Regions from separate parts of the Micromonospora sp. NPDC005291 genome, predicted to be linked through region 2. Evidence: riboswitches for the same ligand, from Rfam matches in the RefSeq annotation. Region 2 holds a riboswitch; each other region holds the start of a gene.
The links. Region 2 has a riboswitch for cyclic di-AMP ahead of ABZT18_RS13650 (hypothetical protein). Riboswitches for the same ligand answer to the same signal wherever they lie in the genome.
Positions count from the first base shown of each region.

Region 1: another riboswitch for cyclic di-AMP. It lies ahead of ABZT18_RS27555 (hypothetical protein); the one in region 2 lies ahead of ABZT18_RS13650 (hypothetical protein).
Region 3: another riboswitch for cyclic di-AMP. It lies ahead of ABZT18_RS25725 (NlpC/P60 family protein); the one in region 2 lies ahead of ABZT18_RS13650 (hypothetical protein).

Region 1 is NZ_JBEXGR010000026.1:77,076-81,117, forward strand. It holds gene ABZT18_RS27545 (AAA family ATPase) at 1-623, shown strand, start outside; gene ABZT18_RS27550 (cation diffusion facilitator family transporter) at 730-1,644, shown strand; cyclic di-AMP (ydaO/yuaA leader) riboswitch at 1,787-1,917, shown strand; gene ABZT18_RS27555 (hypothetical protein) at 1,974-2,990, shown strand; gene ABZT18_RS27560 (hypothetical protein) at 3,112-3,621, shown strand; gene ABZT18_RS27565 (SRPBCC family protein) at 3,764-4,042, opposite strand, start outside.
Region 2 is NZ_JBEXGR010000008.1:22,744-26,785, reverse strand. It holds gene ABZT18_RS13655 (carbonic anhydrase) at 1-483, shown strand, start outside; gene ABZT18_RS13650 (hypothetical protein) at 539-1,558, opposite strand; cyclic di-AMP (ydaO/yuaA leader) riboswitch at 1,563-1,693, opposite strand; gene ABZT18_RS13645 (YibE/F family protein) at 1,860-3,230, opposite strand; gene ABZT18_RS13640 (metal-sensitive transcriptional regulator) at 3,461-3,757, opposite strand; gene ABZT18_RS13635 (copper ion binding protein) at 3,912-4,042, shown strand, end outside.
Region 3 is NZ_JBEXGR010000023.1:7,748-11,789, forward strand. It holds gene ABZT18_RS25715 (pyridoxamine 5'-phosphate oxidase family protein) at 1-42, opposite strand, end outside; gene dcd (dCTP deaminase) at 120-698, shown strand; gene ABZT18_RS25725 (NlpC/P60 family protein) at 766-1,806, opposite strand; cyclic di-AMP (ydaO/yuaA leader) riboswitch at 1,819-1,955, opposite strand; gene ABZT18_RS25730 (peptidoglycan recognition family protein) at 2,190-4,042, shown strand, end outside.

The sequences.
Region 1 (4,042 bases), on a different contig from region 2:
ATGTGGTGGTGGATGAGGCCCAGGACGTCTCACCGATGCAGTGGCGGATGATCGGTCGACGTGGCCGCCTGGCCTCCTGGACGGTGGTGGGTGACCCCGCGCAGACCGCGTGGACCGGCCACCCCGACGAGCTGGACCGGGCCCGGGACCAGGCGCTGGGCCGGCGCAAGCGGCACGATTTCACGCTCACCACCAACTACCGCAACTCGGCGGAGATCTTCGCGGTGGCGGCGGCGGAGATCCGCCGGCTCTACCCTGACCTGCCGCTGCCGACCGCCGTCCGCTCCACCGGGGTCGATCCGGTCGAGCTGGTGGTGCCCGCGACGGGGTTGGAGACGGCGATCGTGGAGGCGGCCGCCGGCCTGCTGGCCGAGGTGGAGGGCACCGTCGGGGTGATCACGCCGGTCCCCCGCCGCGACGAGGTCGTCGGCTGGCTCGGCGCGCTCGACGCACCAAGGTTGCAGGTGGTGACCAGCCTTGAGGCCAAGGGCATGGAGTACGACGCGGTGGTGCTGGTCGCACCGAGCGAGATCCGGGCGGATCCGGGTGCCGGGGTGCGCACCCTGTACGTCGCGCTCTCCCGGGCCACTCAGCGACTCACCACCATCGACCCGACCGGCTGATCCGTGCTGGTGGCTGCCGGCGAGCGTCGCCGGCCGTACACTTGCATACATAGCGATGTGAGCATACATTTGACCGGGTCCTGACTGGCAGCGGAGGGTGTATCTCGTGGGCGCAGGTCATGACCACCATGGGTCGGTCGCCAATGCCGCACATCGGCACAGGGGTCGACTCTGGGCGGCGTTCGGCCTGCTCGCCACCCTGATGGTGGTCGAGGCGGTGGCCGCCCTGCACACCGGCTCGCTCGCCCTGCTCTCCGACGCCGGGCACATGTTCACCGACGTGCTCGGCATCGGGATGGCGCTCGCCGCGATCACCGCGACCCGGCGCGCCACCGGCGACCCGCAACGCACCTTCGGGCTCTACCGACTCGAGGTGCTCGCCGCGCTCGCCAACGCCGTCCTGCTCTCCGGCGTCGCGGTCTACGTGGTGATCGAGGCGATCCGCCGCTTCGGCGACCCCCACGAGGTCATCGCCGGCCCGATGCTCGCGGTGGCCGTGCTCGGCCTGCTCGCGAACATCGTCGCCTTCGCCCTGCTCCGTGTCGGCGCCCGGGAGAGCATCAACCTCCAGGGCGCCTACCTGGAGGTGCTCGGCGACCTGCTCGGCTCGCTCGGCGTGATCGGCGCGGCACTGCTCATCACCGCCACCGACTGGTGGTGGGCCGACCCACTGGTCGCGGTCGCCATCGGCGTGTTCATCCTGCCGCGCACCTGGCGGCTGGCCCGCGCCGCCGTCCGCATCCTGGTGCAGGCCGCCCCGGAACACCTCCAGGTGACCGCCGTGCACGACCGGTTGGCCGCAGTGCCCGGTGTGGTCGAGGTGCACGACCTGCACGTCTGGACGCTCACCTCAGGCATGGACGTGGCCTCCGCACACCTGACCATGGCACCCGGCGCGGAGGTCGGCGCGGTGCTCACCGCGGCGCGTACGGCCCTGCACGACGACTTCCGGATCGAGCACGCGACGTTGCAGATCGAGCCCAGCGCCGCCTCCGGGGCCTGCGGCCCGGTCGAGTGGTGACAGCCTTTTGGGAGCTTTCCTCGGCTTCGCCGGATATTGCCGTGACGACGTACGCACCGTCCGTCACATCGGCTGCAACTGCCCCACCGGCACCGGTAGGCTCGGTCCCGGCCTCCACCAGGCGGCGCCCTCCCGGCGCCGGTGATGGTCGCCGCCTAATCGCCCGAGTGGCGAACCGGGGAACCACGTTCCTGGGGTGCATCCGCGTCAGCGGTAGGGATCTTCCGTCCCGAACCCGTCAGCTAACCCGGTCGGCGGCTAACGGAAGGACATGCGCAGTGGCACCAGCACGACCACCCTCCGCCCGACTGGCGGCCCTGATCGTCGCGATGTTCGCCCTCAGCGTCGCGCTCCCGGCCGGCGCCGCCTCGGCCGCACCCCCGAGCGGCCTCCGGGCCGCCGCCGCACCCGACTCCGACGAAGAGGGCGGCACCCCGGCGCTGCGGGCCCAACTCGACGCGGCCAGCAAGGGCTACCTGGACGCGAAGCGCGCCCTGGACACCTCCGTGCAGCGGCAGCAGCAGCTCGCCACCCAACTGAAGACCACCGAGGCCGAGCTCGACCAGCGCAGCGGCAAGGTTGGCGAGATCGCCGGGGTGGCGTATCGCACCGGCCGGCTCGGCGCGATGTCGGCGCTGCTCAACAGCAACACCCCCGAGGGCTTCATGGATCGGGCCGCCGCACTGGACGCGGTGGCCGCCAACGAGGACCGGGTGCTGCGCGACCTGCTCGCCACCAAGGACCAGGCCAACCGCACCCGGGTCGCCCTGGACGGCGAGATCATTGAACAGCGCAAGCAGGTCGCGGTGATGGCCAAGCGCAAGGAGCAGGCCGAACGGGCCCTGACCGTGGCCACCACGCCCAAGCCGCGGACCACTGTGGACACCGGCTCCAACCGGGGCACCTCCGCCGCCAACGCGACGGCCGCACCGCGCAACTCCGACGGCTCCTGGCCGTCGGAGTCGTGCAGCGTCAACGACCCCACCCCGGCCAGCGGCTGCATCACCCCGCGCACCCTGCACGCGCTGAATCAGGCCAAGGCCGCTGGCTTCACCCGGTACGTCTCCTGCCACCGCCCCAGCGGCTCCGGTGAACACCCGAAGGGCCGGGCCTGCGACTTCGCCGCGCAGAAGGGTGGCTTCGGCAGCGACGCCACCGGCGGCGACAAGACCTACGGCAACAACCTGGCCGCGTACTTCATCCGCAACGCCGATCGGCTCGCCGTGCTGTACGTGATCTGGTACAGGCAGATCTGGCTGCCCAGCAGCGGGTGGAAGTCGTACAGCGGGGCGGGTGGCGACCCGTCCAGCGACCACACCAACCACGTGCACCTGTCGGTCTACTGACCGATCCGTGGTCGGTGCCTCCCACACACGGGGGCACCGACCACGGCTACGTCACAGGGCGTACCCCTGATGTCGCCGGCCGTCGGACGACCCGGTCAGCGTCGGCGGGCAGCATCGCGGTATGCGACGGATCCCACCCATCGCCCGCAAGGGGCTGCTCACCCTGCACCTGGTCACCTCGCTCGGCTGGCTCGGCGCCGACCTGGTGCTGCTCACCCTCGGCATCGCCGTGCAGCGTGGCGCCGACCCGGCCGTGATGTATCCGGTCGCGGCACTGGTCGGCACCGTGCTGTTCGCGCCGCTGAGCGTGCTGGTCTGGCTGATCGGCGTCACCAGCGCGCTGCTCACCCCGTGGGGTCTGCTGCGCTACCGCTGGGTGCTGGTCAAGCTGGTGCTCACCACGGTGATGGTCGGGCTGGTGCTCTTCCTGCTCACCCCGAATCTGCGGCACGCCGGTGCGGTGGGCGCCACCCTGCCCGCGCGGGATCGCGCCGACCTGGTGATCGCACCCGCGGTGTCGACCAGCCTGATGATCATCGCGACGGTGCTGTCCACCTACAAGCCGTGGGGCCGGCGGCGCGGGACGCGACCCATCCTGGCGAGTCGTGATCGCGCTGCAACCAGGATGTAGTGGCCTCCAGGCTGCCCGAAGGCCACTACATCCACGATCAAGCACGATCATGGTGCGGGGTGCGGGGTGCGGGGTGCGGGGTGCGGGGTGCGGGGTGCGGGGTGCGGGGTGCGGGGTGCGGGGTGCGCGGGGTGCGGGCGGGTCAGGCGGGCGGTGGGGGGTCGCCTGCGCGGTCGAGGGCCGCGCCGAGCCGGGTGGCCAGGGCGAGGTGAGCGACCCGGGCCTGGCGGAACGCGTACCGGAACAGCAGCGTCGGCGCGCTCAGGGTGATCTCGACGTCGATCCGGACCAGGCCGTCCGGCTCGGCGCGCAGCCGGGTGTGGTTGCGTACCGTGGTGGCCGGCCACTGGCGGGCCACCGTGACGATCTCGTCGTCCTCGCTGATCAGCACGTCCGCGTGGTAGGTGGTCCGGAAGTGCAG
Region 2 (4,042 bases):
GACCGAGGGCTGGGTGACCTGTTCGTGGTCCGTACGGCCGGGCACACCGCCGGCCCGGAGGTGCTCGGCAGCGTGGAGTACGCGGTGACCGTTCTCGGCACCCCGCTGGTGGTGGTGCTCGGCCACGACTCGTGCGGCGCGGTGCAGGCGGCCCGGGAGGTCGCCGCGACCGGCACCCCACCTCGTGGGCACCTGCGGGCGGTGGTCGACGCCGTGCTGCCCAGCCTGCGCCGGGCCGAAGCCGAGGGCGTGGACGACATCGACGAAATCGTCGACATCCACATCGCGCAGACGGTCGAGACGCTGCTGGGGCAGTCGCCCGTGCTGGCCGACGAGGTGGCGCAGGGGCGGTGCGCGGTCGTGGGCGTGTCGTATCGGCTCGCCGCCGGAGCGGTACGCCCGGTGGCCGCCGTGCCGGCCGGCTTCGCGACGCTCGACGTGCCGGCGGGGTCGACCGACCCGGCCGCGCCCGCCGCAGCCTGACGCGTCGAGGGCCGTCCCGCGACGCGGAACGGCCCTCGACGGGGCATCGTGCGGGTCAGAGCAGCGACATGTGCACGTGGTCGGTGTGGTTCGACGGCCCGCTGTACGAACTCCAGCCGGTCGCCGGGAACCAGATCTGGCGGTTCCAGATCACGTAGTAGATGCCGAGCCGGTCGGCGTTCCGGATGAGGAACGCGGCGACGTTGTTGCCGTACGTCCGGGTGTCCTCGTTGTGCCACGGGGCGAAGCCGCTCTTCTGCAGCGACCAGTCGCAGGCGCGGCCCTTCGGGTGCTCCCATGGCCCGCCGGAGCGGTAGCAGCCGACGAACCGGCTGAAGCCGGCCCGCTTGACCTCCTTGTACGCGTGCAGCGTGCGAGGCGTGATGCAGCCGGACGTGGTGGGGTCATTCTCGCTGCACGACTGGGGCTTCCAGTCACCGTCGGAGGTGCGACCCGGGCCGAGCCGGGCGACGGGCGAGGTGGCATCCACCAGGCCGCCGGTGAAGCCCTTTCCGCCGACCAGGGAGAGCGCCTTGTCCGCCTCGCTCTTCCGCTTCGCCATCAGGGCGGTCTGCTTCTGCTGCTCGCGGACCTCCGTGTCGAGGGCCAGCTTGGCCTGCTCGGCGCGGGCCTTCACCGTGTTGACCTCGGAGAGCTTCTTCTCGTTGACCATGTTCATCTCGTCGAGCACCGAGGCGCGCTGGACGAACGAGTCGGGGGCGTCGCTCTCCAGCAGCATCGCGATCGCGCCGATCCGGCCGGTCCGGTACGCCTGGGCGGCGATCTGCCCGACCTGCGGGGCCAGCGCATCCAGGTCGGCCTTGGCCCGGTCGACCTCCAGCGCCAACTCCTGCTGTCGCTTCTTGGATTTGTCCAGCTTGGACTTGGCGGCGGAGTAGTCGCGGTTGGCCTGCTCGATGACGTCGTTGAGCAGTTGGGGCTCGCCGTCCTCCTCGTGCCCGGACGGTGTGGGGGTCGTCGGGGCGGCATGGGCCGGGAGGGGCCCGGCGAGCACGGTCAGTGCGGCGATCACGGCCACCACGGGTGTCAACCAGCGGCGTAGGGGTGCCGTCACAATGTTCCCTTCCGTCGACCGCCGACCGGGTTAGCTGACGGGTTCGGGGCGGAAGTGGCCCCTACCGCTGACGCGGATTCACCCCACGTACCTGGGTCCCCGGCTCGCCGGTTGGCGATTGGGCGGTGGCACCGCAGGCGCCGCTTCGCGCCTTCATCGGTAACCGGCAGCGAGGTTACCCGAGAGTCGGCCTGGTGAGCTACGCCTTGATGTCGACCAAAAGTGTCATTTCGCCATGGCGTTGAGTGACCAGTGACGCGGTTCTCAGGGCGGATGCCCAAACTGGTCACGCTGAGGAGTGTCACCATGCCGTATCTGTGCTCCTGTTCGGCTCCGGCCACCGGTCGGTGGCGGTGTGTGGGGGTGAGGTCCGCGTCGGATCCGGCTCGCCGGGTCGACCTGTTCGCGGTGAGATGAGTGCGGCCAGTGCCTCCGCCCGGGCCGGCTGGGGTCGCGGGGCGGGAGCGTCGGCGGACGGAGGGGCATCCGTGCGCCCGGCGGTGGTCACCACCGCGGCCAGTCCGGTGGTCAGTGGCACGGCGGCGATCAGGCCGAGTGTGGCCACCGCGCTGCGGACGATCTCCTGCGCGAGGAACTCGCTGGTGAGGATCTGCCCGATCGGCCGCGAGTCGGCGGTGAGCAGGAGCAGCAGGGGTAGCGACGCGCCCGCGTACGCCAGCACGATGGTGTTGACAGTGGAGGCGATGTGCGCGCGGCCGACCCGGGTGGCCGCACGGTACAGCTGCAACCGGGTCAGCCCGGGGTTCGCGTTCGCCAACTCGGTGACGGTGGCCGCCTGGGTGACCGTCACGTCGTCGAGCACCCCGAGCGAGCCGATGATGATCCCGGCGAGCAGCAGGCCGTGCAGGTCCACGTCGCCCTGGAACATCGACAGTGTCGTCGCATCCTCGCTGCCGAAGCCGGTGAGGTGGGTTGCGGCCGTGGCGATGGTGGCGAGCACACCGGTCAGCACCAGGCTTCCCAGGGTGCCGAGCACCGCGACCGAGGTCTGCGCGGTGACCCCGTGCGTCAGGTAGAGCACCACGAACATGATCAGGGCCGCGCCGACCACCGCCACCAGCAGGGGTGATTTGCCTGCGCCGATGCCCGGCAGCACGAAGGTGAGCAGGATGGCGAAGCTGGCGGCCAGCCCGGCGAGCGCCGCCAGGCCCCGCCACCGACCGAACGCGACGATCGCGGCGGCGAAGACCACCGCCAGCCACACCATCGGGGTGCCGCGCTGATGCTCGGCGATGTTCCAGTTGCTGGCGGTGGGATCGGTCGGGTCGGTGAGCTCGACCAGGATGACCTCGTCGCCGACCTCGACCCGGGGCGCGCCGGGGCCGTCGGGCACCGGTGTCCGCACCTGCTGGCCGGCGGTCGGCCCGTCGTCCACCCGGACGTCGACCGTGCCGCACGGCCCGGCACCGACCCTCGGTGTGCCCTCGGGGCTCGACGGCACCGGCGGGCATGGCTCGGTCACCACCCGGGTCACCGTGCCGGGGTGGCGCGGCACGTCCGCTCCGCCGTCGGTCTGCGGGGACCCACCCCGCGGCCAGAGCAGCACGGCGGCGAGCACGGTGGCGACGAAGAGGGGCACCACCGTCATGACGAGGATCCGTCGTACCCGGGGCGGGGCGGACGGAGCGGGGCGGGTGTGGTCGGAACCCAAGGCGAGACTCCCAACGATCCGGTGCGGGGTACGGGTCAGCGTGCCGGTCGGTTCACCGTTGCCGTGGAAACGCGGCGACAGGTGCGGCGGATCGCTGGCTGACGACCGCTCGATCACGGACGGTCAGTGCCCGGCCCGGCCGGCCGAAGGCGCCACGTCGTGGTGGCGCCGGTGCCCGGCTGTGCAGCGGCATACGGAGGGTCACCGTGGAATGCCCGGACTGAGGGCTGTCAGCCGCGCTTCATGAGCCGGCCGACTGCCGCCATCATCTCGGTGGCCATCTCGTCGGCCCGGCCCTCGGCTGCCCCCTCGTGCATGCAGTGCCGGGCGTGCCCGTCGAGCAACCCCAGCGCCACCTTGTCGAGTGCGGCCTGGATCGCGGAGATCTGGGTGAGCACGTCGATGCAGTAGCGGTCGTCGTCGACCATCTTCTCGATGCCGCGGACCTGCCCCTCGACGCGGCGGAGCCGCGTGAGCAACTGGTCCTTGCTGGCGGTGTACCCGCGGATCGGGGTGGGTGCGGTCATGTCGACAAGGATAGCGTACCCCTGGGGGGTATGGTACGGTCCTCTTCTGGCCGGATACCCCCACCGGGTACCGGTAACGTGCAAGGGTAGAGGTCCGCCTCCGACTTACCCCCCAGGGGTATAGGCTTCGGAGGTGGCGAAGGGAGACGTTTCGATGGTCAACACCACGTACCAGGTGCAGGGCATGACCTGTGGGCACTGCGTCAGCGCGGTGAGCGCCGAGGTCGGCGCCATCGAGGGCGTGCGTGACGTCCAGGTCGACCTCGCGGCCGGCCGGGTCACCGT
Region 3 (4,042 bases), on a different contig from region 2:
GAGTCGGGGCTCGTCGGCGGCGAATTCGGACCAGGAAGCCATGCGGACATTCTATCGAACAAATGTACGAAGAGCGACCTCGACACGCTGGTCACCGCCTACCTCGCTATGGTGGTCCGATGCTGCTCTCTGACCGCGACCTGGTCTCCGAGATCAAGGCCGGCACGCTGGGCCTGGAGCCGTTCGAGCCCACCCTGGTCCAACCGTCCAGCATCGACGTGAGACTCGACCGGCTGTTCCGGGTCTTCAACAACCACCTTTACACCCACATCGATCCGGCGATGCAGCAGGACGACCTGACATCGGCGGTCGAGGTGCCCGACGGCGAGCCGTTCGTGCTGCACCCGGGGGAGTTCGTGCTCGCCTCGACGCTGGAGGTCATCTCGCTGGGCGACCAGCTCGCCGGCCGGCTGGAAGGGAAGAGCTCACTGGGCCGGCTCGGGCTGCTCACGCACTCCACCGCCGGCTTCATCGACCCGGGTTTCTCCGGTCACGTGACGCTGGAGCTCTCCAATGTGGCGAACCTGCCGATCACCCTCTGGCCGGGCATGAAGATCGGCCAGCTCTGCATCTTCCGGCTCTCCTCGCCGGCCGAGCACCCGTACGGCTCGGCGGTCTACGGTTCGCGCTACCAGGGCCAACGTGGGCCGACGCCGAGCCGCGCCTGGCAGAGCTGGCGCGCCTGGCCCACCCGCTGATCCCTGTACGCACGACGAGGGCCCGCCGCGAACGGATCGCGACGGGCCCTCATTCGTGAGGAGTGGGTCAGCCTGGGCGGCCGTAGCTGTGGATCGGGCCGTCGTCGACCTTCTTCATCTTGACCGGTTGACCAGCCTGCGAGGCGTGCACCACCCAGCCACCGCCGACGTACATGCCCACGTGGTGGATGTCGCTGTAGTAGAAGACCAGGTCGCCGGGGCGCAGGTTGGCCTTGCTGACGTCCTTGGTGACGCGGCTCTGCGCGGCGGCGTTGTGCGGCAGCGACACGCCAGCCTTGGCCCAGGCGGCCAGCATCAGCCCGGAGCAGTCGTACGAGTTCGGGCCCTCGGCACCCCAGACGTAGGGCTTGCCGATCTGGGCGCAGGCGAACTTGACGGCCGTGCCCGCGGCGCCGCCGGGGTAGCTGCCAGGGCAGGGCGCCGGGCGCAGCGAACCGCCGCCACCGTTGCCATACACCTTGAGGCGCAGCTTCTGCAGCCGGTCGATCTCCTCGTTGATCTGCTTCTTCTTCGCCGCCAACTGCGCTTCGGTGCGGGTCAGCTGGGCCACCATCTCGTCCAGCGGCGCCTTCTGCTGGGCCAGCTCGTCGCGCAGGTCCGCGACCTGCCGCACGTCCTGCTGCTGGTTGTGCGCGAACCGGTCGAGCATCTCCAACTGGCCGACCACCTCGGTGGGTGACCGGCTGCCCAACATCGCGTTGACGGTGGAGACGTTCTCGCCCTTGTAGGCACGGACGGCGAGGGCGCTGACCTTGTCCATCGCCGCGTCGACCTCCCGCTCCAGCGGGGCGATCCGGGCGGCCAGCGCGTCGGCCTGCTTGCGCTTGGCAGCCAGGTCGGTTCGGGTGGCGTTGTGGCGTTCGATGATCGGTTCGAGCTTGTTCCAGTCGGCGTCGATCTGGCGCTCAATCTCGGCGACGGACGGGTCCGCGTGGGCCGCCGTGGCGCTGCCGGTCAGGACGACGGCGACGCCGGCCAGTGCGGCGAGGGCCGTGGTGAAGCGGGACCAGCGTGGGCGCGGCACGATCGACGTCGGGCCGGCTGACGCCGACCGCTCGGACGACGGCCGCGGGGCATGGAGTGCCACCGGGTTCCGTACTCCTTCTTCCTGACCGCCTACCGGGTTAGCTGACGGGTTCGGGCGGGAAGTTGGCGCCCTACCGCAATGGCTGCGGATTCACCCCGGGAAAACCTGGGTCCCCGGTTCGCTCGGAAGCGACTCGGCGGTGTCGGTCCGTTACCGCCCGGGCTGGGCGGACCTGCTATCGGGCCGACAAATGACCAGAGTAGAGACGGCTGTTACCGATCCGCAACCCGTGCGGCCGTGACACTCCGTACCGATCCGAAAGGTTCACCGACCGTGTGTGAAGATTTTTTTCCTAACACCTCGATACATGGAAAGGTATTGACGCAGACTCCCGGGCGGCGCGAAGGTGACCTCACCTTCACCCGCAACATCTAGGGGGTTCGATGCGCCATTCAACCCTGTCGACCGGCCGGCGCGCACTGCTCGCCGCCGCCGTGGTCGCAGCCGCGACCGCGGTTCCGCTACCCTCCGGCCCGGCCGCCGCCGCGCCCACCGCCGACCGCCAGCAGCAGTACGCCGCGGCGGCGACCGAGTACGGTGTGCCGACCGTCGTGCTGCTCGCCGTCTCCTATCTGGAGTCCCGCTGGGACAGCAACGCCGGCACACCGAGCACCAGCGGCGGCTACGGCCCGATGCACCTCACCGACGCCCGGCACGTGGCCGCCCTACCCGGGCGCGGCCACCACGACGCCGGCACCGAGGACCCACGCGGCGACGACTCCCGCTCCGCGAGACTGCTCGCCCCCCGACCGGCCGAGGATCCCGCGCCGCCCGCCGCCGCGTTGCAGACCATGGACGCCGCCGCCGCGCTGACCGGCGCCGCCCCCGAGGCACTGCGCACCGATGCGGGCGTCAACATCCGGGGCGGCGCCGCGCTGCTCGGGGCGTACCAGAGGGAGTTGGGCGCGCCGGTCGGTGCCGACACCGACCCGGCGGCCTGGTACGGCGCGGTGGCCCGCTACGCCGGCGCGGACAGCGCTGACGCCGCGGCGGCCTTCGCCGACGAGGTCTTCACCACCATTGGTGCCGGCGAAACCCGGGTGACCGACGACGGCCAGCGGATCACACTGCCGGCCCGCGCGGTGCAACCGCAGCGTTCCTGGTTGGACCGGCTGGGCCTGCGCCGCCTGGCTCGCCCGGACGGGCTGGAATGCCCCCGCACCATCTCCTGCGAGTGGATCCCGGCACCCTACGAGGCGTTCGGCGACGGCGACTACGGCAACCACGACCTCTCCGACCGGCCCGCGCGGCAGAAGATCGAGTACATCGTCATCCACGACACCGAGGCGAGCTGGGCGACCACCCTGCAGCTCGTCCAGGACCCGACGTACGTGAGCTGGCACTACTCGCTGCGCTCGGTCGACGGGCACGTCGCCCAGCACGTGAAGACCAAGGACGTCGGCTGGCATGCCGGCAACTGGTACGTGAACGCCAAGTCGATCGGCCTGGAACACGAGGGCTTCGCCGCGCAGGGCACCTGGTACACCGAGGCGATGTACCGGACCTCGGCGAAGCTGGTCCGGCACCTGGCACTGCGGCTGGGCATCCCACTGGACCGCCAGCACATCATCGGCCACGACAACGTGCCCGGCACCGTCGCCTCGACCGTGCGCGGGATGCACTGGGACCCGGGCCCGTACTGGGACTGGACGCACTACTTCAACCTGCTGCACGCCCCTCGGCTGGACACCGGCACCCCGGCCACCGGGCTGGTCCGGATCGACCCGGACTACGCCACCAACCAGCCGGCGTTCATCGGCTGCGTCACCGTCGGCGTGCCGTGCGCGCCACGCGGCTCCTCGGCCGTGGTGCTGCGCAGCGCGCCGTCCGCGGACGCCCCGCTGGTCAACGACATCGCGCTCCGCCCGGGCGGCACCCCGAACACGATGGAGGTGTCCGATCACGGCGCCCGGGCATCCGCCGGTCAGACGTACGCGCTCGCCGGCCGGCAGGGCGACTGGACGGCAATCTGGTATCTCGGTCAACGGGCCTGGTTTCACAACCCGGCGTCCGCGCCGACTGCCAGCTGGACCGTCGGCGTGGTGGCGACCCCGAAGCCCGGACGGGCCACCATCCCGGTGTACGGGCGGGCGTACCCGGAGCAGGCCGCCTACCCGGCCGGGGTGCCCTACCAGGCGATCTCACCACTCCAGTACACCCTGTCCGCCGGGCAGCGGTACGCCGTCGGCGCGGTCCTGGCCGGCGAGTACTACCGGGCCAGCACGTTCGACGGCTC